One region of the Bradyrhizobium sp. P5_C12 genome, then DNA from elsewhere that is predicted to be linked to it. Evidence: riboswitches for the same ligand, from Rfam matches in the RefSeq annotation. Region 1 holds a riboswitch; the other holds the start of a gene.
What was found. Region 1 has a riboswitch for ZMP and ZTP ahead of ACXJMY_RS09685 (serine hydroxymethyltransferase). Riboswitches for the same ligand answer to the same signal wherever they lie in the genome.
Positions count from the first base shown of each region.

Region 2: another riboswitch for ZMP and ZTP. It lies ahead of purH (bifunctional phosphoribosylaminoimidazolecarboxamide formyltransferase/IMP cyclohydrolase); the one in region 1 lies ahead of ACXJMY_RS09685 (serine hydroxymethyltransferase).

Region 1 covers NZ_JBFULU010000008.1:10,959-21,473, forward strand. The annotation lists gene ACXJMY_RS09670 (hypothetical protein) at 1-24, opposite strand, end outside; gene ACXJMY_RS09675 (hypothetical protein) at 41-229, opposite strand; gene ACXJMY_RS09680 (DUF2336 domain-containing protein) at 484-1,458, shown strand; gene ACXJMY_RS09685 (serine hydroxymethyltransferase) at 1,497-2,777, opposite strand; ZMP/ZTP riboswitch at 2,811-2,896, opposite strand; gene ACXJMY_RS09690 (DUF1491 family protein) at 3,084-3,428, opposite strand; gene ACXJMY_RS09695 (peptidoglycan-binding protein) at 3,500-4,207, opposite strand; gene ACXJMY_RS09700 (PAS domain-containing sensor histidine kinase) at 4,200-6,137, opposite strand; gene ACXJMY_RS09705 (DUF5330 domain-containing protein) at 6,544-6,987, shown strand; gene ACXJMY_RS09710 (SufE family protein) at 7,055-7,483, shown strand; gene ACXJMY_RS09715 (MucR family transcriptional regulator) at 7,601-8,017, opposite strand; gene ACXJMY_RS09720 (DUF308 domain-containing protein) at 8,179-9,021, opposite strand; gene ACXJMY_RS09725 (glycosyltransferase family 39 protein) at 9,333-10,515, shown strand, end outside.
Region 2 covers NZ_JBFULU010000025.1:81,732-92,246, reverse strand. The annotation lists gene ACXJMY_RS22420 (heparinase II/III family protein) at 103-1,821, shown strand; ZMP/ZTP riboswitch at 1,881-1,962, shown strand; gene purH (bifunctional phosphoribosylaminoimidazolecarboxamide formyltransferase/IMP cyclohydrolase) at 1,988-3,580, shown strand; gene ACXJMY_RS22410 (MFS transporter) at 3,693-5,078, opposite strand; gene ggt (gamma-glutamyltransferase) at 5,179-6,930, shown strand; gene ACXJMY_RS22400 (MFS transporter) at 7,025-8,320, shown strand; gene ACXJMY_RS22395 (glutathione S-transferase family protein) at 8,433-9,098, opposite strand; gene ACXJMY_RS22390 (DUF2239 family protein) at 9,250-9,846, shown strand; gene ACXJMY_RS22385 (MATE family efflux transporter) at 9,933-10,515, shown strand, end outside.

The DNA of each region.
Region 1 (10,515 bases):
GATCTGGCGGATGGGGTCCGGCATTGCAAGAAGCCGGACGTCAGCGGCGGCGACGACGGCGCCCCGGCGCTGTGCCCGCTTCCGGCCCACGATCGCCGCTGGTTTCGTCCGCCTCGCGTTCGATACGGATCACGGGAAGGATCAGGATCGTTCCCATTCCCGCGCGCGGAGCGACGTCCCCCGACGAGCCCACCCGGCGACCGGCCGGAAATTCAATGATGGTCCCCATGTCAGCTCTCTTCTATTGCCGCGCGACCAAACGCGCTCGTGCAACATGGGATCATTAAGATCAGTTCATGGTTAACGGGGTGTAAACAGGCGGGGCGGACCGTAACCGCACGGGGCGTGCGCGGGCCGTCCCGTTGCGGCACGACAACGGCTGAAATGACGCGTTGGGCTTCACGTCTCGTTTTCCTTAACGAGGCTTTAAACGAACCTGCGATAGGCTGCGGCACCAGTCTCTTCCGAGTTGCGTACGCCTCAATGACCAAGTCGCTGTTTCCCGGATTCGACGGGCTGATGACCCTCTCCCGTCGCGAGGGCGTCGATGTTCGTCCGACGCTGCTGCGCGTGCTGACCGACCTCTATGTCCAGACGCGCGTCCATAGCGATGACGAACAACGTCAGTTTATCGAGCTTGCGACGCGGCTGATCGACCAGGTCGACGATGCGACGCGCGCCTCCGTCAAGGCGAAGCTGGCGATTTACCCGCAGACGCCGGTCCCGGTCCTGCAGAAACTCGGGTTGGTCGCGACCCAGGATGGCCGCAGGGTTCCGCTCGCACGCGAAATACCCGCACGCGCGTCCGCCCCCTCGCCGGCTCGCACGCCGACCGACGCGGAATTGCGCATGGCCGCGAGCATGGCGATGCAGCCGAAGGACGCGGCCGAGATCCACGACATGTTCTTCGGCGCCGATGCGTCCCAGCGCGCGCTGATCCTGCACAATCTGGCGGAGACCCCGCTGAAGGCCGCGCCGCGGATTCCGACCGTGCGCGCCAAGCGCGCGATCCAGATCCTGGAGATGGCGGCGATCGCGGGCGACGCCGAGAATTTCACCTTCGAGCTCGGCGACAGCCTGATCCTGTCCTCGCGCGTCGCAGCCGAGATCGTCGACGATCCCGGCGGCGAAGCGCTGGCGGTTGCCGCGCGCGCGCTCGACATGCCGAGTCCGAACTTCCAGCGCATCCTGTTGTTCTTCAAGCCGGAGATCGGCACGTCCGTGGACGCGGTCTACCGGCTGTCGCGGCTCTATGACCGCCTCGCCGACCGCTCCGCACTGGTGATGCTGGCGGCCTGGCGCGGCTCGACGCTCGCCGTCACACGCGCGAAGTACCAGCCGACGCTGCATGACAGCGAACGTCAGCGCGCGCGTTCCAGTGCAAGCCAGACGCGGCCAGGCGTGCAGCCCGGCTCCGCGCCTGCGGTGCGGACGGGCACCGACGGATCGGACCGCTAGGACGCGGACTGAAGTTGCGGTTGCTGGCGTGCAGCCGATCAGTTCGGCCCGGAGCCAGGCACCACGCCTGGAACAGGAAAAGCCCGGCACATCTCGACGCACTCTGACCTGAGGCGCGCGACGACCATATCGTCTCCGTTCGCCTGCAGAGCCGCCGCAATGAGCTCGCCGATACGACGCATTTCGGATTCTCCCATGCCACGCGTGGTCGCCGCCGGTGTCCCAAGGCGAATACCGCTCGGCCTCAGCGGCGGGCGCGGATCGTCCGGAATAACTTGCTTGTTGGTGGTGATGGCTATGGCATCGAGCACGTCCTCGGCTGCTCGCCCGTCCAGTCCGACGGATGCCACCGTATCGACGACCATCATGTGATTGTCCGTCCCGTCCGTGACCAGCTTCATCCCTCGCTCCATCAGCGCACCGGCAAGAACCTTCGCGTTGCGCAAGACCTGCCGCGCGTAAACCTGGAAATCCGCGGTCGCCGCCTGCTTGAGCGTCACGGCGATCCCGGCCACCACGTTCATGTGAGGTCCGCCCTGTAAACCGGGAAAGACGGAAGCATCGATCCGACCGGCATTTTCCTTCCGGCACAGGATGATCCCCCCACGGGGGCCGCGCAGTGTCTTGTGAGATGTCGTCGTCATGACGTCGAAGCCGGCATCAAGCGGATTGCGCATGACATTGGCGGCAACCAATCCGCCATAGTGGCTCACGTCAGCCATCGTGAGCGCGCCAACTTCATCGGCAATACTCTTGAATGCCGCATAGTCCAGGTCGCGCGGATAGGAGCTGTAGCCGCACAACACCATCTTCGGACGCGCTTCACGCGCAATCGCGCGCAATTCGTTGAAGTCTATCGCGCCGCCGCTTGACGGGGCGGTCTTGTAGCGAATGAAGTTGAACAAGCGCCCCATGTGGGACACCGGCGCGCCGTGGGTGAGATGACCGCCGTGGGACAGGTCCATCGCGAGAATGGTGTCGCCGGGATTTAATAGGCCGAGATAGACGGCCTGGTTCATCGGTGATCCGGAAAGAGGCTGAACGTTGGCGTGCTCGGCACGAAAAAGCGAGCAGGCCCGCCGGCGCGCGAGGTTCTCAATTTCGTCCGTATACTGCTGGCCGCCGTAGTATCTGCGTCCCGGATATCCCTCGGAATATTTATTGGTGAAGACAGATCCGAGCAGTTCAAGCACCTCCGGGTAGGTGTAATTCTCGGACGGAATCAGTTCGACGCCGTCCTGTTGACGGCGCTCCTCCCCCACAAGGGCGGCGGCGATCTCTTGATCGTTGGCGGACAGCTCATTGCGAAATGACGGCATGCTCGGGCTCCTCAACACGCTGTTTTCCAGCAGTTTGGTTGCCCAGGCGATCGGCGTTGGAACCCTTCGCGCTTCACCGTGGTCGATTCCACGTTAGCTCGCCAGTCGCGCGATAGGACGAATGAGCACGGAGACTCTTCGTAAAGTAGAACTTAGCCAACCTGCGGACCTTCCGCAACTACCAGGTCGTGCGGCCCCTTGCGGATAAGCCTGAGAAAGAGCGCCCCGAATGGATGTCTAAACCAAAGCGAATGGTGCCGGCGGAAGCGAATTCTCAAGAAACTTCCGCAACGAGCCACCCCCTGGTCAGGTCTTCGCCAGTTCGAGAAAATGCCGGCCCGCGCGGTCCTCGGTCTCGACGATCCAGGCATCGGGATCGAAGCGAATTTCCTTGGTCAGGCGCTCCTCGACCGCAGGCTCCGGCATCGGTTGCAGCGCGGCCGGCACGAAGAAGCGATCGACCGGCCGGCCGTCGTCATAGACGGTCTGCGGCGCCGGCACATACAGCATCGCATTGCCGTCGAGGAGGGCGACTTTCACGAACACCGCACCTGCCTCCTCGGCGCCGCGACGGCGCACCGCGCCGAACACGCCCTCGGTCTGGCACCGGCGCAAGTAAGCCGCGACCCATATGTTTGATTTCAACCGCATGAATCGCACGATAGGCCAGTGCCGCAATCAGCACCAGCCTTCGAGCACCAGCCTTGGCGCAAGCCCAGCGATTATTCGACGGGATGGCCGATCGCGGCGCCGAGCTCGCGCAGCAGGCGATCGGACACCTGGCCGGTGACCTGCATCTTGTGCTCGCGCTCGAACTTCTGGATCGCGGACTGGGTCTCGCCGCTCATCGTGCCCGTGACCTTCAGCTGGCCATAGCCATATTCGGACAGCGCGCGCTGCACGCCGGCGATGCGCCGCGCGGCCGGGCTCTGCGGCACCGGAATCGGCGCCGGCGGACGCGCGACGGCAACGGAGGGCGACGTCGTGGCCTTGACCAAATTGGTCATGGGATCGCCCGCGCGCGACGTCGACGCGGTGGCCTCGACGGGCTTCTCGGGCGGCTTCTCGGCCGCTCTCTCGGCAGGCTTGGGCTCGACGCGGAACTCGGTCGCCTTCGGCTCGAGCGGCGACGTATCGGCACCGACGGGGCGCGCGCGCGGCAAGGGATTGGCCTGCGGAACGGACGACGGCATCGGAAGATTGATCACGGTGCCGAACATCGGCGCCGGATGCCGGCCGGTCTGGAGGAACAGCGCATTGGCGACGATGGCACCGATGGCGGCGACCGCGACCAGCCCGGCCAGCGTGTCCTTGGGACTGTAAAGCAGAACGCGCATCGCCAGATTGCGTTCGGTCTCGATGTCCACGACCGCGGCCTTGGCGCCACGGCGGCGCGGAGCAGCGTCGTTCTTTGCAGACTTTCTAGGCACTTTTCTTCACCAAAGCAGGTTGGTCCTGAGGTTGACCTTGAAGTTGATCCTGAGTGTCCTGGCGCAGCACCGGCGTCAGCGTCGCGATATTGCTCTCGGGCGCCTTTTTATCGAGCGTCTTGGCCTGCGGCGGCGTGTAGACGAGCGGCAGCTTGACGGTGACGGCGGTGCCCTCGCCGAGCCTGCTTTGTACCGTCAATTCACCGAGATGCAATGCCACCAGGCTCTTCACGATCGAAAGTCCGAGGCCGGTGCCTTCGTGACGACGCTGATAGGTCTTGCCGGCCTGGAAGAACGGCGCGCCGATGCGCTTGAGATCGTCGGGCGCGATGCCGACGCCGGTGTCGCTGACGTGCAGCGTGAGCTGCGATCCCGACGCCACGGCGGCAACGGAGACTTGACCGCCGCGCTCGGTGAACTTGATGGCGTTGGCGACGAGATTGAGCACGATCTGCTTGAAGGCGCGCGGATCGCCGGTCATCACCGGCAAATCCTGCGGCGCATCGGTGACCAGATCGATGCCGTTCTCCCGCGCCTTCAGCGCAAGCAGGTTGCAGCAGTGCAAGAGCGATGAGCGGGGCGCGAACGGCTCCGACGCAATCTCGAAATTGCCCGATTCCATCTTGGACATGTCGAGGATGCCGTTGACCACCGACAGCAGATGCTGGCCGGAATCGTTGATGAGCTGGGCGTATTCCTTGCGCTGGGCCGCGCCCAGCATCAGCGTCTGCTCCTGTGCGATCATCTCGGAGAAGCCGATGATGGCGTTGAGCGGCGTGCGCAGCTCGTGGCTCATGGTGGCGAGGAACCGGGTCTTGGCGGCGTCGGCCGCTTCCGCGGCGCTGCGCGCCTGATCCAGCGCCTGCTCCCCAAGCTTGCGATCGGTGACGTCGCGCATCACGGCGACGACGTCGACCTCGCGCGCGACAGGACGGTCAAGATCGTGACGGTCAAGATTCTGGCGGTCAAGATTGCGGTCAGGATTCTTGCGACCCGGATCCAGCTCGAGCGGCCGGCAGCGCATCTCGACCCAGATGAAGTCGACGTGAATATCGGCTTGGCCGCGCTCGAGGCCGGCCCTCTCCCGCCGCAGCCGGAACTCGACGCTGCGGACGTCGCCGCGCGCGGCATCCGAGAGCGCCGTGAGATAGGCCGGGCGATCGGCGACATGGACGCGGTCGAACAGGCCGTGGCCGAGCAGCCGCGCAACGGGCATGCCGAGCAAGGCCTCGACCGCGGGCGAGATGAATTGCACCGCGCCGTTGCGCTGATGCCGTGAAATGACGTCGCTCATGTTGCGCGCCAGCAGGCGGTAGCGGTCCTCCTCGCGCGACAGCAGCGCGACGCTGGTGCGCGCGAGCGATTCCGCGCCGAAGGCGAGACCCGCGGCGTAGAGCGTTGCCGAGGCGACGCCAAACGCCATCAGCACGCCGCGTTCCGCGGCGCTCGCATCTGCGGGCGGCAGCCAGCCGAACTGACTGACGAGAATCAGGATCCCCGCGCAGGACAGCGCCAGCAGCGAGGCGAAGGCCGCGACGCGGCGCGAGGCCGACAGCGCGGCTTCGAGGGGAACCACCACCAGCCAGATCGCGGCAAATGATTCGATGCCGCCGGTCGTGGCCGCGATCGACATGATCAGGCCGGCGAGCGCCAGCGACGACAGCACGTGAGCGCCTTCGTAGCGGCCGGTGCGCGACAGGAACCAGGACAGCAGAATTGGCGCGATCAGCCACGCGAAGGCGGCGACCTCGATCGCGCTCGGCGCGCCGCGCATGGCGAGATAGACGGGAAATGCAGCGAAGGCGGCCAGGCTGCCCAGCAGCCTCGGCGCCATGAAGGCACGATGGCGCGCCCGCGTCAGCGCATCGTAACGCGCGGAGGGATGCAGCAGCGCATCGAGACAATCGCGGATGATACTCAAAACTGTCACGGGTCTCGCGCTTCGGCTCAATCGTCGAGAAGACGCGCCGGAACGCCTCCTTATCGTTGAGCCACCGTGTCAGAGCGACCTTAAACGAGTGCTAAGGCGGCCCCGCCTGCCGCCGCACACCGTGTCATCGCGGAGATTTTTAGACGATTTTGCGACGTCTTCCGCGGGGATGGTGAACACAGGGTTTCGCGGCCGGCCTCATGGTTTCGAATTGGTGGATTTTGCAAGCCGGAAGATCACGGGCGCGCGCGTCAATCGAAAATTTACCAGGCCGTCAGCAGCAAACAATTTCGCGCAAATTTTCCGCGAATTAAGCTCAAGGCAATCACTTGCGATTTATCCAGAGTTGCTAGGTCGGACGCCTCGCGGGCATCGCCGTGGCGGGATCTAACACACAGGTCGCAAGATGCGCTTTCTGCTCCGCATCACATTCTGGCTCGGGCTGGTGCTGGTGCTCCTGCCGCGGGACAAGACACCCGAATCGGAGAAGTTGCCGCAGATCGGCGCTGCCGATGCGGTGCAGGCTGCGACCGCGGCCGTCTCCGACATGACCCAGTTCTGCAAGCGCCAGCCGGCGGCCTGCGAGGTCGGCGGACAGGCCGCGACCATCATCGGCCAGCGCGCGCAGGACGGAGCGCGGAAGATCTACCAGATCATCAACGACAAGAAAGAGCACATCACCAACGACAAGATCGACAAGAGCGACAAGAACGACAAGAAGGCGCCCGACCATACCGGTTCGATCGCGCTGGCCGGCGAAGGCGATGCCGCATCGAGCGAGATGCCGCGCGATACCCTGTCCCAGGACGACCTCGCGCTGGAATGGCGCGGGCCGAGCCCAGCGAATTAGGGCTCAAACCCTATCGATTTCACGCGCATGCATCCCTATATTGGCCTGAACGGGAACACAGGCCAGCATGACGACGATCGACGAAATCAGAGACAATTTCGAGCTTCTGGACGAGTGGGACGACCGCTACCGGTACGTCATCGAGCTCGGCCGCACCCTGGAACCGCTGCCCGAGGCGGAGCACTCCGCCGCCAACAAGGTGCAGGGCTGCGTCAGCCAGGTCTGGCTCGCCAAGCACGTCGACCGCAGCGGCGGCGCACCGCGCCTGAAATATCTTGGCGACAGCGACGCGCATATCGTGCGCGGGCTGGTCGCGATCGTGCTCTCGCTCTATTCGGGCCGTACGCCGCAGGAGATTCTCGCGACCGACGCCATCGCCGTGTTCAACGAGTTCGGCTTTCGCGACCATCTGACGCCGCAGCGCTCCAACGGGCTGCGCTCGATGGTCAACCGCATCAAGGCCGATGCGAAAGAGGCGCTCGCGGACGCCTCGTAAGGAGCTTCGTAGGGTGGGCAAAGCGGAGCGTGCCCACCATTCCGAGCGAGATCGACGAAAGCTGGTGGGCACGGCGCTGCGCGCCTTTGCCCACCCTACGAAATCCGGGACCCGGCTCTACTTCCGCTTCCGCTGCTGCTGTCCCAGCCCCATCTTCTTCGCCAGTTGCGAGCGCGCCACCGCATAGTTCGGCGCGACCATGGGATAGTCGGCCGGCAGGCCCCATTTCTCGCGATATTGCTCCGGGGTCATGTTGTACTGGGTGCGCAGATGGCGCTTCAGCGACTTGAAGCGCTTGCCGTCCTCCAGACACACCAGATAGTCCGGCGCGATCGACTTCTTCAGCGACACCGCCGGTTTCGCGGGCTCGAGCGGCGCCGTCTCGTTGCGGCCCGACGAGACCCGCACCAATGCGCCGTGCACCTGGCTGATCAGGTTCGGGATCTCGGCGGCCGGCGTCGGATTGCTGCTGAGATAGGCCGACACGATGTTCGCGGTCAGCTCGATGAAATTCTTAGCCCCGGCATCCGACATGGACCCGACCTTTCTCCGCCCTGCGTCTCTCGCACGGGATTGACGACGCCAAAGTATTCCGTGTCAACAATACGTTCGGCTGAAATGTGACGACTGACCAATATGGACTGATTACTGACGGGGTGACGGGAAGACGGCGATTTACTTGACCCGCGGGCCGCTCAGGACCGCTGGTCGAGGTGGGCGCGCAGCTCGTCGATCGAGGCGAAGCGCATCATGCCCTCCGGCATCTGCGCCTCGATCGAGCCGTCGGAATAGAGCGAATAGGCCATGCCGTCGACGATACCGGATTTGAGCACGGTGACCTGCGGCTGCTCGGCCGGCGGCGGCTCAGGCTCAGGCTGAGGCGCGGCGGTCTCGAAGGTCGACGGCGTGCGCGGCGGCGGACGCCGCGGCGCGGCCGGCGGCTCCGATGGCCGCGCACGGTCCGGCTTCGGCCAGGCATCATCGAAGCTCGCCGGCGGGACGTCCGGCGCGGCAGGCTCGTCGTGCGGCGGCGGGCCATCGGGGGCCTTCGCCTGTGCACGCTCGCGCTCCTTGCGGGAGGTCGAGGCGAACAGCAGGTTGCGCCGGCGCGGGGCTTCCGCTGCCGGCGGAGGCGCTTCCGGCGGCTCCTCGAGCCGCGGGCGCTCGCGAGCGGCCGCCTCACCCAGCCACGGCGGTGGCGCGGCGGACGCTGGCGCAGCCGGCGGCTCGGCCTTCACCGCAGGAGCAGGCACCGCCAAGTCGGGCGCGGCCGCGCCAGGCATCGCCAGACCCGGCAGCACCGGCCTGACCCGAACGTCCGATGGAGCGGTTGAACCGGCCAGCCGGCGCGCAATGCCCCTCAGCTCCAGCACCACCACGTGGAGGCCGACCAGTAACATTCCGGAGCAGACGCCGATCGTGCCGGCGATTATGAGGGTACTGCCGAGGCTGAAATCCCTGACGGTGTAGCCGAATAAGACCGCAAGGAGGCCCGCCACAACGGCGACTATCCCAGCGATCAGCAATGCCAAGGTCATCGAACTCACCCCCGGCCGCGCACCCATGCGCGACACCGTCACGCCAAGATACCGTCTTCCTGCGTTCCTCGCCAACGACCAATTGCCCACGCCGTTCCTAAAGGGAAGGAAATCAGAGACTTATTCACATTCCCTTCAGCTACGGCTCGTTACTCTTAACAGGCTTCGAGTTGCCTGGATTTGCTGCGTCGCATCAGGAATTTAGCCATAATGCCCAATTACTTGGTAATGGAACTGCGCTATAGGGAGTCCGGGGTAGAGGCCCGCGCGCACCGGCAGGGCCGAGAGGGGATTCCGGGTCACCAATAGCCATGACATCCATCACGACTTCGGCGATCGACACGCCTCTCCGGCGCTCGGTTGAACGGACTTGCGACGATCTCGCCATGCTGGTGCTGGCCGCGGTCGCCGTCACCGCCGGCCTGACCTTCCGCGACTACGGGCTCGGCTGGGACGATTACACGCACGCTGAATATGCCGACCTGCTGCTGCGCATGTTCGGTTCCGGCTTCAAGGACACCGCGGCGCTCTCCTTCGCCAACCTCTATATGTACGGCGGCGGCTTCGACATGGTCGCGGCCCTCCTGCACAAGGTCATTCCGCTCGAGCTGTTCGAGACGCGGCGTCTGCTCGGCGCCATCGTCGGTGTGATCGGGCTTGCGGTGACGTGGCGGCTCGGCCGCCGCATTGGCGGACCGCTTGCCGGTCTTGCCTCACTCCTGCTGCTCGCGCTCTGCCCGATCTTCTACGGCCACATGTTCATGAACCCGAAGGACGCGCCCTTCGCGGTGGCCATGATCATCCTGATGCTGGGCCTCGTACGTCTGGCCGAAGAATATCCGCAGCCGTCGCCGCGCACGATCCTGATCGTCGGCCTGGGTGCCGGCCTCTCGCTCGGCTGCCGCGTCCTCGGCGGCCTCGCGCTGGTCTACGCCATGATCGGCTTCATGCCGTTGTTCCTGGAGGAGCTGCGCACCGAAGGCGTCCGCGAGGCAGCCCGCCGCTTCGCCCATGTCGTCTACATCCTGCTCCCCGGCCTCGTGTTCGGCTATCTCGTGATGGGCCTGATCTGGCCGTGGTCGATCATGGAGCCCGGCAATCCCTTCGAGGCGCTGACCTACTTCTCGCACTTCTTCGAAAAACCCTGGAAGGAAATGTTCGACGGCGCGATCGTGTCCGTGCCCGACATGCCCTGGTCCTATCTGCCGACGCTGTTCGCGCTGCAACTGCCCGAGGTGATGCTGGTGCTGATGGGCGGCGCCGTCGTCAGCACCTTCGCCATGCTGCCGCGCCGCGAGGTTCCGGCCCGCCGCAAGACCGTCCTGTTGATGCTGACGCTGGCGGCGACCCTGCCGCTCGCGATCGCGATGGTGAAGCGGCCGGCGCTGTACAACGGCATCCGCCATTTCGTCTTCGTGATCCCGCCGATGGCGGTGCTCGGTGGCGTCGCCTTCGGCTGGGCCATGGAGCGCCTGCGCACCAACCACCGCACCT
Region 2 (10,515 bases), on a different contig from region 1:
CAGGCGTCCGATTTTGGGATTAAAAGGATTCGTCGGAATCCTCTCCCCCTTACAAGGCAAGGCGTGTCGGTCGCTCAACGCAGACGAATCTCGACGCTGGTCATGAACCGCTTCGCGCGGAACATGCTCGCGCGCGCGAGCGGCGGCTCCGTGGCCCTGTCGCGGGTCTGGCCGGGCCGCACCGACCGGCTGATCATCGCGCCGCATGACCTGCGCACGGCAGACGCGACCCGCGCCGCCGAGATCTATGCCGGCCGTTTCGTCTTCGCCGGCAAGATCGTCAATTGTCATGGCCGCTCGATCTTCGATCTCGAGCCGCCGTCGGAGGATTGGGAAGTCGCGCTGCTCGGCTTCGGCTGGCTGCGCCATTTGCGCGCCGCCGACACCGCGCTGACGCGGGCGAATGCGCGCGCGCTGGTCGAGGACTGGATCGCCAACCCCGCCAACAAGCGCCGCCCCGTCGCGCGGCGCGCCGATGTGCTGGCGCGGCGCGTCATCTCGCTGCTGTCGCAGGCACCGCTGGTGCTCAACGACACCGACAACAAATTCTACCGCCGCTATCTGCGCGCGCTGGCGCGCGAGATCCGCTTCCTCCGCTACACCATGCTCAACATCCCGGACGGGGTGCCGAAGCTCCAGGTGCTGATCGCGCTGTGCTACACGGCACTCTGCCTCGCCAACCAGGCCAGCCACATCCGCAGCGCCTCGAAAAAACTCTCGGATGAATTGCAGCGGCAGATCCTGCCCGACGGCGGCCACATCTCGCGCAACCCGGGCGCGCTGATCGAGCTGTTGATCGACCTGTTGCCGCTGCGGCAGACCTTTGCCGCGCGCAACATCGCGCCGCCACCCGCACTGCTCAACGCGATCGATCGCATGATGCCGATGCTGCGCTTCTTCCGGCACGGCGACGGCAATTTCGCGCTGTTCAACGGCATGAGCGCGACGCCCTCGGACCTGCTCGCCACGCTGCTCGCCTATGACGACACCCACGGCGCGCCGATGGCGAACATGCCGCATACCGGCTTCCAGCGTCTCGACGCCGGCCAGACCACGCTGATCATCGACACCGGCCCCCCGCCGCCGGCGGGCGTGAGCCATGACGCCCATGCCGGCTGCCTGTCGTTCGAACTGTCCTCCGGCATCAGCCGCATCGTCACCAATTGCGGTATGCCGACGACGGGGCGCGACAATTGGCGGCCGTTCGCGCGCGGCACGGCGGCGCATTCGACGCTGACCTATCACGACACGTCGTCGTGCCAGTTCGTGGAGATGTCGGCGATGAAGCGGCTGCTGCATGGCGCACCCGTCATCAGCGGGCCGGTCGAGGTCGAGAGCTACCGCGAGATCGTGCAGAACGGCACGCTGCTCACGACCTCGCATGACGGCTACATGGCCAAGTTCGGTGCGATCCACCGCCGCGTGCTGATGATCGCCAATGACGGCGCGCGGATCGACGGCGAGGACACGCTGTCGCCGCCGCAGGGTGGACGTTTCAAGGGCGGCGACGCCGATTTCGCGGTGCGCTTCCATCTACATCCGGCGGTGAAGGCGAGCCGGCTGTCGGATGCCCGCGGCGTCATGCTGGTGCTGCCCAACCGCGACGTCTGGACCTTCGAGGCGCTCGACGACAAGGTCGACCTCGAGGACAGCGTGTTCCTGGCCGGCAATGACGGGCCCCGCCGCACCGCGCAGATCGTGATCCGCCAGGACGCCCGCCAGGCGCCCTCGATCCGCTGGAGCTTTGTCCGCTCCACCGCCTCGCCTTCCGTCACCAACGCCCGCCGCAACGCCCGGCGCGAGCCGGAACTTCCGCTGTAGTCACGCGTGATTCAGCCCGATCTAGCCGTTGAGAAAAGCGCCGAAAGCTGCTATCGAGCGCTCGCTCGCGCGACTGGCGACCTTGGATGGAGCACCATCGGGAAGCGCGGGACATATCCGCCGCGCGCCTGGGCATAGACACTCCTTAAGACAGAGGATCTTGCTCATGACTGACCATCCCCGCCGCGTCACCCGCGCCCTGCTTTCCGTTTCCGACAAGACCGGCCTGATCGAATTCGCCCAGGCGCTGGCCGCGCAAGGCGTCGAGCTGGTCTCGACCGGCGGCACCGCCAAGGCCATCGCCGCGGCCGGCCTCAAGGTGAAAGACGTCTCCGAGCTGACCGGTTTTCCCGAGATGATGGATGGCCGCGTCAAGACGCTGCATCCGAAGGTGCATGGCGGCCTGCTCGCGATCCGCGACAACAAGGACCATGCGGACGCGATGAAGGCGCACGGCATCGCGCCGATCGACCTGCTGGTCGTCAACCTCTATCCGTTCGAGGCAACCGTCGAGAAGGGCGCAGGTTTCGAAGATTGCATCGAGAATATCGACATCGGCGGCCCCGCGATGATCCGCGCCGCCGCGAAGAATCATGATGACGTCGCCGTCGTGGTCGAGGCGCAGGATTATCAGGCCGTGCTCGACGCGCTCGCCGCCAACAAGGGCGCGACCACGCTCGGCTTGCGCCGGCGGCTTGCGGCAAAGGCCTATGCGCGCACCGCGGCCTATGACGCCGCGATCTCGAACTGGTTCAACCGCCAGCTCGAGATCGACGCGCCGGACTTCCGCGCCTTCGGCGGCAAGCTGATCCAGTCGCTGCGCTACGGCGAGAACCCGCACCAGACCGCGGCGTTCTACGCGACGCCCGACAAGCGCCCGGGCGTCTCGACCGCGCGGCAGTTGCAGGGCAAGGAGCTGTCCTACAACAACATCAACGACACCGACGCGGCCTATGAATGCATCGGCGAGTTCGACACCAAGCGCACCGCGGCCTGCGTCATCGTCAAGCACGCCAATCCCTGCGGCGTCGCTGAAGGCTCGAACCTTGTCGACGCCTATCGCAAGGCGCTGGCCTGCGATTCCACCTCGGCGTTCGGCGGCATCATCGCAATGAACCGCGCGCTCGACGCCGACACCGCGCGCGAGATCACAAAGATCTTCACCGAGGTGATCATCGCGCCCGATGCGAGCGAAGAGGCGATCGCGATCATCGGCGCCCGCAAGAACCTTCGTCTGTTGCTCGCGGGCAGCCTGCCCGATCCGCGGGCGCCGGGCCTGACCGCCAAGACGGTCGCGGGCGGCCTGCTCGTGCAAAGCCGCGACAACGCCGTGGTCGACGACATGATTTTCAAGGTCGTGACCAAGCGTGCGCCCAGCGATGCGGAAATGCGCGACCTGAAATTTGCCTTCCGGGTCGCAAAACACGTCAAGTCCAACACCATCATCTACGCCAAGGATCTCGCCACCGTCGGCATCGGCGCCGGCCAGATGAGCCGGGTGGATTCAGCCCGGATCGCGGCGCGCAAGGCGCAGGATGCGGCCAATGAACTGAAGCTCGCCGAGCCGCTGACCAAGGGCTCGGTGGTGGCGTCGGATGCGTTCTTCCCGTTCGCCGACGGCATGCTCGCCTGCATCGAAGCCGGCGCCACCGCCGTGGTGCAGCCCGGCGGCTCCATGCGCGACGACGAGGTGATCAAGGCCGCCGACGAGCACGGCATCGCCATGGTGTTCACGGGGACGCGGCACTTCCGGCATTAAGCTTTTGGTGCACTAAACTCTCAGCGGGTCGTCCCGGCGCAGGCCGGGACGACAGCGGTGTGCTTGGCGATAGCGGTCCCGGATTGCGCTTCGCTTCATCCGGGCTACGAAGCTAATCGCGCACCCGCATCAACAGCCCCAGCCCCGCGACGAAGAACACCACCAGCACGGCCATGCCGGCCTTCTGGCTCGCGGTCACGGCCGTGATCACGCCGATCAGCAGTGGGCCGATGAAGGAGGTCACCTTTCCGGTCAGCGCGAACAGACCAAAATACTGCGCGATGCGGTCCTTCGGCGCGAGACGGATCAGCAGCGTGCGCGAGGCGGCCTGGAGCGGGCCGCCGGCGGCACCGATCAGGCAACCCAGCACGAGATAGGCCCGCTCGGCCGCGCCGGCGAATAAGGGACCGCCCGGTACGGGAGGGGTGACCTTGATGAAGAAAATCGAGTCCTTGTCGACCAGAAGGATGGCTGCCACCGACAGCAGCAGGATCAGCAGGCTGCCAGCGATCACGCGCTTCGGCCCGAGGGAATCGTCGAGCTTGCCGCCGAGCCACGCACCGAACGTGCCGGCGATCGCCAGCATGATGCCGAATGTGCCGATCTGGAGCGTGTGCCAGCCGAACGTGCCGGCGGCATAGATGCCGCCGAAGGCGAACAGCGACACCAGCCCGTCGGTGTAGATCATGTTGGCGAGCAGAAACGCCGCGAGCGATTTCTGCTTCGGCAATTCACCGAGCGATCGCTTCAGATCCGACAAGCCTTCGCGCAACGCCTCGCGCACCGGGCGTTTGGCCGGATAGTCCGGCGTGAACAGGAACATCGGCGTCACGAAGATGATGAACCACAAGCCCGTCAGCGGTCCGGTGATACGATCGCCCTGATGGGTCGCGGGATCGAGCCCGAACAGCGGCGTGAAGCCGAGCAGCGTACGCCCGGTCTCGGGATTTGCAGCGAGAAAGCCGAGCACGATGATCAGGCTGACGATGCCGCCGATATAGCCGGTGGCCCAGCCGGTGCCCGAGAGCCGCCCGATCCGCTCCGGCGGCACCAGAGTCGGCATCATTGCATTGTTGAAGACGGTCGCGAACTCCGCACCGACGCTCGCCAGCGCAAAGGCGGTGAGCAGCGGCGGAATGATGCTGGGGTCGCCGGGCTTGCCGATCCACATCGCACTGGAGCCGAGCACCAGGATAGCGCCGAATGTCGCGATCCACGGCTTGCGCCGGCCCGACGCGTCGGCAATGGCGCCAAGCACCGGCGACAGCAGCGCGATGACGAGGCCGGCTGCGGCCGCGGCAAATCCCCATAACGACTGCCCCGTGGCGGGATCTGGCGCGATGCTGGTCGCGAAATAGGGCGCGAACACGAAGGTCGTGATCAGCGTGAAATAGGGCTGGGCGGCCCAGTCAAAGAAGATCCAGCTGATGACGGCGGCGCGCGGCGGATAGGTCCGCTCCGTGCCGGCCAGGCGCGCGTCCGAGGCGATCGTCGTCATCATTGATGTCCCATCACAAACAGTTTTGTCTCTCTTAGCGCAAACCGTATAGCATTATAGCGACGCGTGTGAATTGGCCGGAGGCCACGACGGAAGTTTGATGATGTCGTCATTCTCGACACGGCGGACGTTTTTCGCGTTCATAGCCACTTTGGCGTTCGGTCTCGGGCCCGCCACCGCACAGGATGCGCGCCGGGCGTATGTTCCACCGGCGCTCGACACGGTCCAAGCCGTTGCCGCCGAGCACGGCATGGTGGTGGCTCAGGAGAAGATATCCGCGCAGGTCGGCGCCGATATCCTGCGGCGCGGCGGCAATGCCGTCGATGCCGCGGTCGCGACCGGCTTTGCCATGGCCGTGACCTATCCGCGCGCCGGCAATATCGGCGGCGGCGGTTTCATGGTGATCCATTCTGCCGACCGCAACGAGGACATCACGATCGACTACCGCGAGACGGCGCCGGCAGCGACGACGGCGCAAATCTTCCTGGGCCCTGACGGCAAGCCCGACGCCGCGAAGTCGCGCGATTCCGCGCTCGGCGTTGGCGTGCCCGGCACGGTCGCGGGCCTCACGCTGGCCTTGGAAAAATATGGCTCGGGCCAGTTCACGCTGGCGCAGCTGCTCGAGCCCGCGATCACGCTCGCGCGCGACGGCTTCATCGTCAGCGACGACATGGCCGACACCTTGCCGGGCTGGCATCGGCGCCTCGCGCGCTGGCCGTCCACGGCCAAGATCTTCTCGCGGCCCGATGGCACGCCGCTCGGCGAGGGCGACCGGCTCGTGCAGAGCGATCTTGCCGAAACGCTGGCGGCCGTCGCGGCGCAAGGCCCGCGCGGTTTCTACGACGGCGCGGTTGCGGACAAGCTCGCCAAGGCCGTGACCGATGCCGGCGGCATCATGACGTCAGCCGATCTGAAAGCCTACCAGGCGGTGATACGTGCGCCGGTGCGCGGCACCTATCGCGGCTACGACATCGTCTCGATGCCGTTGCCTTCGTCCGGCGGGGTCGTGTTGGTGGAAACCCTCAACATCCTCGAAGGCTTTCAACTCGCCGACCTGAAGCAGGGATCGCCGGCCTCGCTGCATCTCCTCATCGAAGCCATGAAACGCGCCTATGCCGACCGCGCGCGCTATCTCGGCGACCCCGCCTTCGTCAACGCGCCGATCGACACCCTTACCGCCAAGGACTACGCCGCCAAGCTGCGCGCCGGCATCTCCACCGACCGTGCCACACCGTCGAGCAAACTCGTCTCCGCCGCCACCTCGCCGCGCGAGGGCAGCAACACCACGCACTTCTCCGTGGTCGACGGCAGAGGCAATGCCGTCAGCAACACCTATACGCTGAACTTCAGCTATGGCGTCGGCCTCGTCGCCGACGGCACCGGCGTGCTGCTCAACAACGAGCTCGACGATTTCACCGCGGCGGTCGGCGCTTCCAACGCCTATGGGCTCGTCGGCTTCGAGCCCAATCTGCCGGGACCGGGCAAGCGACCGCTGTCCTCGATGTCGCCGACCATCGTGCTGAAGGACGGCAAGCCGGTTCTGGTCACAGGCTCGCCCGGCGGCAGCCGCATCATCTCGAGCGTGCTCCAGGTGATCGTCAACGTGCTCGACTACAGGATGGACGTTGCCGCCGCCGTCGCCGCGCCGCGGCTGCATCACCAATGGCTGCCGGACGAGGTGCGCGTCGAGCGCGGCTTCCCCGATGCCGTCCTGTTCGAGCTCAAGGCAATGGACCATCTGATCGTCGAGCCGATGGGACAAACCTCCGCCAATTCGATTCTCGTGACCGCCAACGGTCCGCTCGGGGCGCCCGATCCGCGCACCCGGGGCGCCGAAGCAGCGGGACAGTAACTCGTCTGCCGCATGGCGCGAAGGCTCGCGCCGGCTTGCGCCGGCCGCCGCGCGTGCTACCACCGCCCAGCCAAAAACTGCCGGGGAAACGCACATGACCACGACCGATCCGACCGGGCGCATCGAACGCGCCGAGATCGAAGACACCAGCCTTCTCGCCTTCTATCGCGACATGAACGCGCCGGAGCGACGGACGTTCTGGGCCTGCGCTGCGGGCTGGGCGCTCGATGGCATGGACTTCATGATCTATCCGCTGGTGATCGGCACCATCATCGCATTGTGGAAAGTCGACGCCGCCTCGGCGGGCCTAGCCGGTACCGTGACGCTGCTTGCCTCCGCCATCGGCGGCTGGCTCGGCGGCTATCTCTCCGACCATATCGGCCGGGTCAGGACGCTCCAGATCACCATCATCTGGTTCTCGTTCTTCTCGCTGGTCTGCGCGGTCGTGCAGAATTTCGAACAGCTCCTGATCGCGCGCGCGGTGCTCGGCCTCGGCTTCGGCGGCGAATGGGCGGCCGGCGCGGTGCTGATGGGCGAGGCGATCCGGCCGCAATATCGCGGGCGCGCGGTCGGCTCGGTGCAATCGGGCTGGGCGGTCGGCTGGGGTCTCGCGGTGCTGTCGCAGGCGATCCTGTTCTCGTTGATGCCGGCGGAGACGGCGTGGCGATGGATGTTCGTGATCGGCGCGCTGCCGGCGCTCCTGGTATTCTACATCCGCCGCTCCGTCACCGAGCCGGAGATCGCGGCTGCGGCCCGCGCCAAGCAGGCTGCGAGCGGCGATCGCCCGGCGCTCTGGGAGATCTTCTCGGGCCCGATCCTGAAGACCACGATCCTGGCGTCGCTGATGGCGACCGGCTGCCAGGGCGGCTACTACGCGATCACGTTCTGGGTGCCGCAGTTTCTGACCAAGGAGCGGCATCTCTCGATCGTCGGCTCGACCGGTTATCTCTCGACGCTGATCATCGGCTCCTTCATCGGCTATCTCGTCGGCGCCTGGCTTGCCGACCGCATCGGACGGCGCAATCTGTTCCTGACCTTCTCGCTCGGCGCCGTCGCGGTGGTGCTGCTTTACACGCAGCTGCCGCTGACCAATGAGATCCTCTGGGTGCTTGGCTTCCCGCTCGGCTTCTTCGCCTCGGGCTATTTTTCGGGGATCGGCGCGTTCCTGACCGAGCTCTATCCGACGCGGCTGCGCGGGTCGGGCCAGGGTTTTTGCTACAATTTCGGCCGCGGCATCGGCGCGCTGTTTCCGTTCCTGGTCGGCGCGCTGTCGGCGACGACGACGCTCGCCAATGCGATCGCGATGTTCGCGGTGGTCGCCTACACGGTGTTCTTCATCGCCGCATTCGCGCTGCCGGAGACGCGCGGCCGCGTGCTGCACGCGGACTAAGTCTTTGGCTGTCATCCCGGGGCGATGCGAAGCATCGAACCCGGGATCTCACTCTACAATCTCGAGATTCCGGGTTCACGCTTCGCGTGCCCCGGAATGACGGTGAGGAAGCCTACCGCCCCACCTGATACGGCCCGCCTTTTTCGAGAGCGCGGCTGTACGCCGGACGCGCGTGGATGCGTTCGAGGAACGCCATCGCCTTGGGGTGACCCTGCTCGAGCCCGCCGCGCGCCTGGGCGGCCTCGAGCGGAAAGCTCATCTGGATGTCGGCGGCGGTGAAGTCGCTGCCGGCGAACCATTCGCTCTTTCCCAGCTCGCCTTCCCAATAATCCATGTGCTGCTTGAGCTGCGGATTGACCAGCGCCGTCAGCGCCTGGTTCGAGACCTTGCGCACCAGCGGCCGCAGCAACGCCGGCGCGCGCTTCGGCATCAGCGTGAACAGCAGTTTCAGCAGCAGCGGCTGCATCGCCGAGCCTTCGGCATAGTGCAGCCAGTAGGTGAAGCGCAGCCGCTCGGGCGTGTTCGGCGGCGGGATCAGCCGGCCATTGCCGTAGGTCGCGATGAGATATTCGATGATCGCGCCGGACTCGGCGATGGTGTTGCCGTTGTCGGTGATGACGGGCGACTTGCCGAGCGGATGGATGGCGCGCAGCTCCTTCGGCGCGCGCATGTCGGGCTGGCGCTGATAGCGCACGATCTCGTAGGGCACGCCCAGCTCCTCGAGCAGCCACAGCACGCGCTGCGAGCGTGAATTGTTGAGGTGGTGAACGATCAGCATCGCGTGGTCCCCGGCTTGGCGTGGTCGATTGGCCGCGCGTTCGTGCCAGCCCGGGACCGCAATGTCGAGCCATCCGGACGGATATTTTCACCCGGGTATATTGACGTCACTAATTTACCCGGGTATTAATTGGCCAAAGTCATCAAAAAATATGGCAATGATCCCGATGCAAAGGACTTTCACCGCCTTCCAAGGCCCGCGCCGCCTGGCGTCCGGGTCGGCCGGAGAGGTCGCGCTGGTCGTGAAGCGGATCGCACCACCGCCGGACGAGCCCATCATCATCTTCGAGGACTCTACGGGCCGATCGATCGACTTCGATCTGCGCGGCGGGGATCGCGAGGTGCTGGCACGGGTGGCGAAGCTTGTGCCGCCCCCGGTCGAGGAGACCGCACCACCGAACGAGCCGCGCGGCCGCGGCCGGCCGAAGCTCGGCGTGGTCGCCCGCGAGGTGACGCTGCTGCCGCGGCACTGGGAGTGGCTCAACGCCCAGCCCGGCGGTGCGTCGGTCGCGCTGCGAAAGCTCGTCGACGAGGCCCGGCGCGCGAGCGGCGACAAGGACCGCGAGCGGCAGGCGCGCGATGCGGCCTACCACTTCATGTCGACCATGGCGGGCAACCTGCCGCAATTCGAGGAAGCTTCGCGGACGCTGTTCGCCGATGACCGGCGGCGCTTCACCGGACTGATCGCCGACTGGCCCACCGACATCCGCGACCACATCGTCAAGCTCGCCTACAGCGACCGCGCCTAGGCGCACCGCTTTCCATCAACCATCAACGGCCGAGCCGCGCACCTTGCGCGACAACGGCTTCGCACGCCCTGATGAAAGGCCAATCCATGTCCGCCGCAAAGCCGCTCTGGACCACCTTCCTCCATTTCCTCGCACCGCTGATGCTGAGCAACGCGCTGCAATCGTTGTTCGGCACCGTCAGCAACGTCTATCTCGGCCAGATGATCGGCGTCGACGCACTCGCGGCGGTCTCGGCGTTCTTCCCGGTGATGTTCTTCCTGTTCGCCTTCGTCATGGGCCTGAGCACCGGCGCCACCGTGCTGATCGGGCAGGCGTTTGGCGCCGGTGAACATGGCCGGATCAAAATCGTTGTCGGCGCGACGCTCGCGGTCGGCCTGCTGCTCTCGATCTCGATTGCACTGGTTGGCGGCCTGTTCAGCCGGCCATTGATGATGGCGCTCGCGACGCCCGCAGACATTCTCGATCAGGCCTCCGCTTATGCGCGCATCATGCTGCTGACGATGCCGCTCGGCTTCGTCTTCCTGCTGATGACGGCGATGATCCGCGGTGTCGGCGATGGGCTGACGCCTCTGCTGGCGCTGGCGTTGTCGACCGCGATCGGCCTGATCCTGACGCCGATGCTGATCCGCGGCGCGTTCGGATTGCCGGCGGCCGGCATCGCGAGCCCGG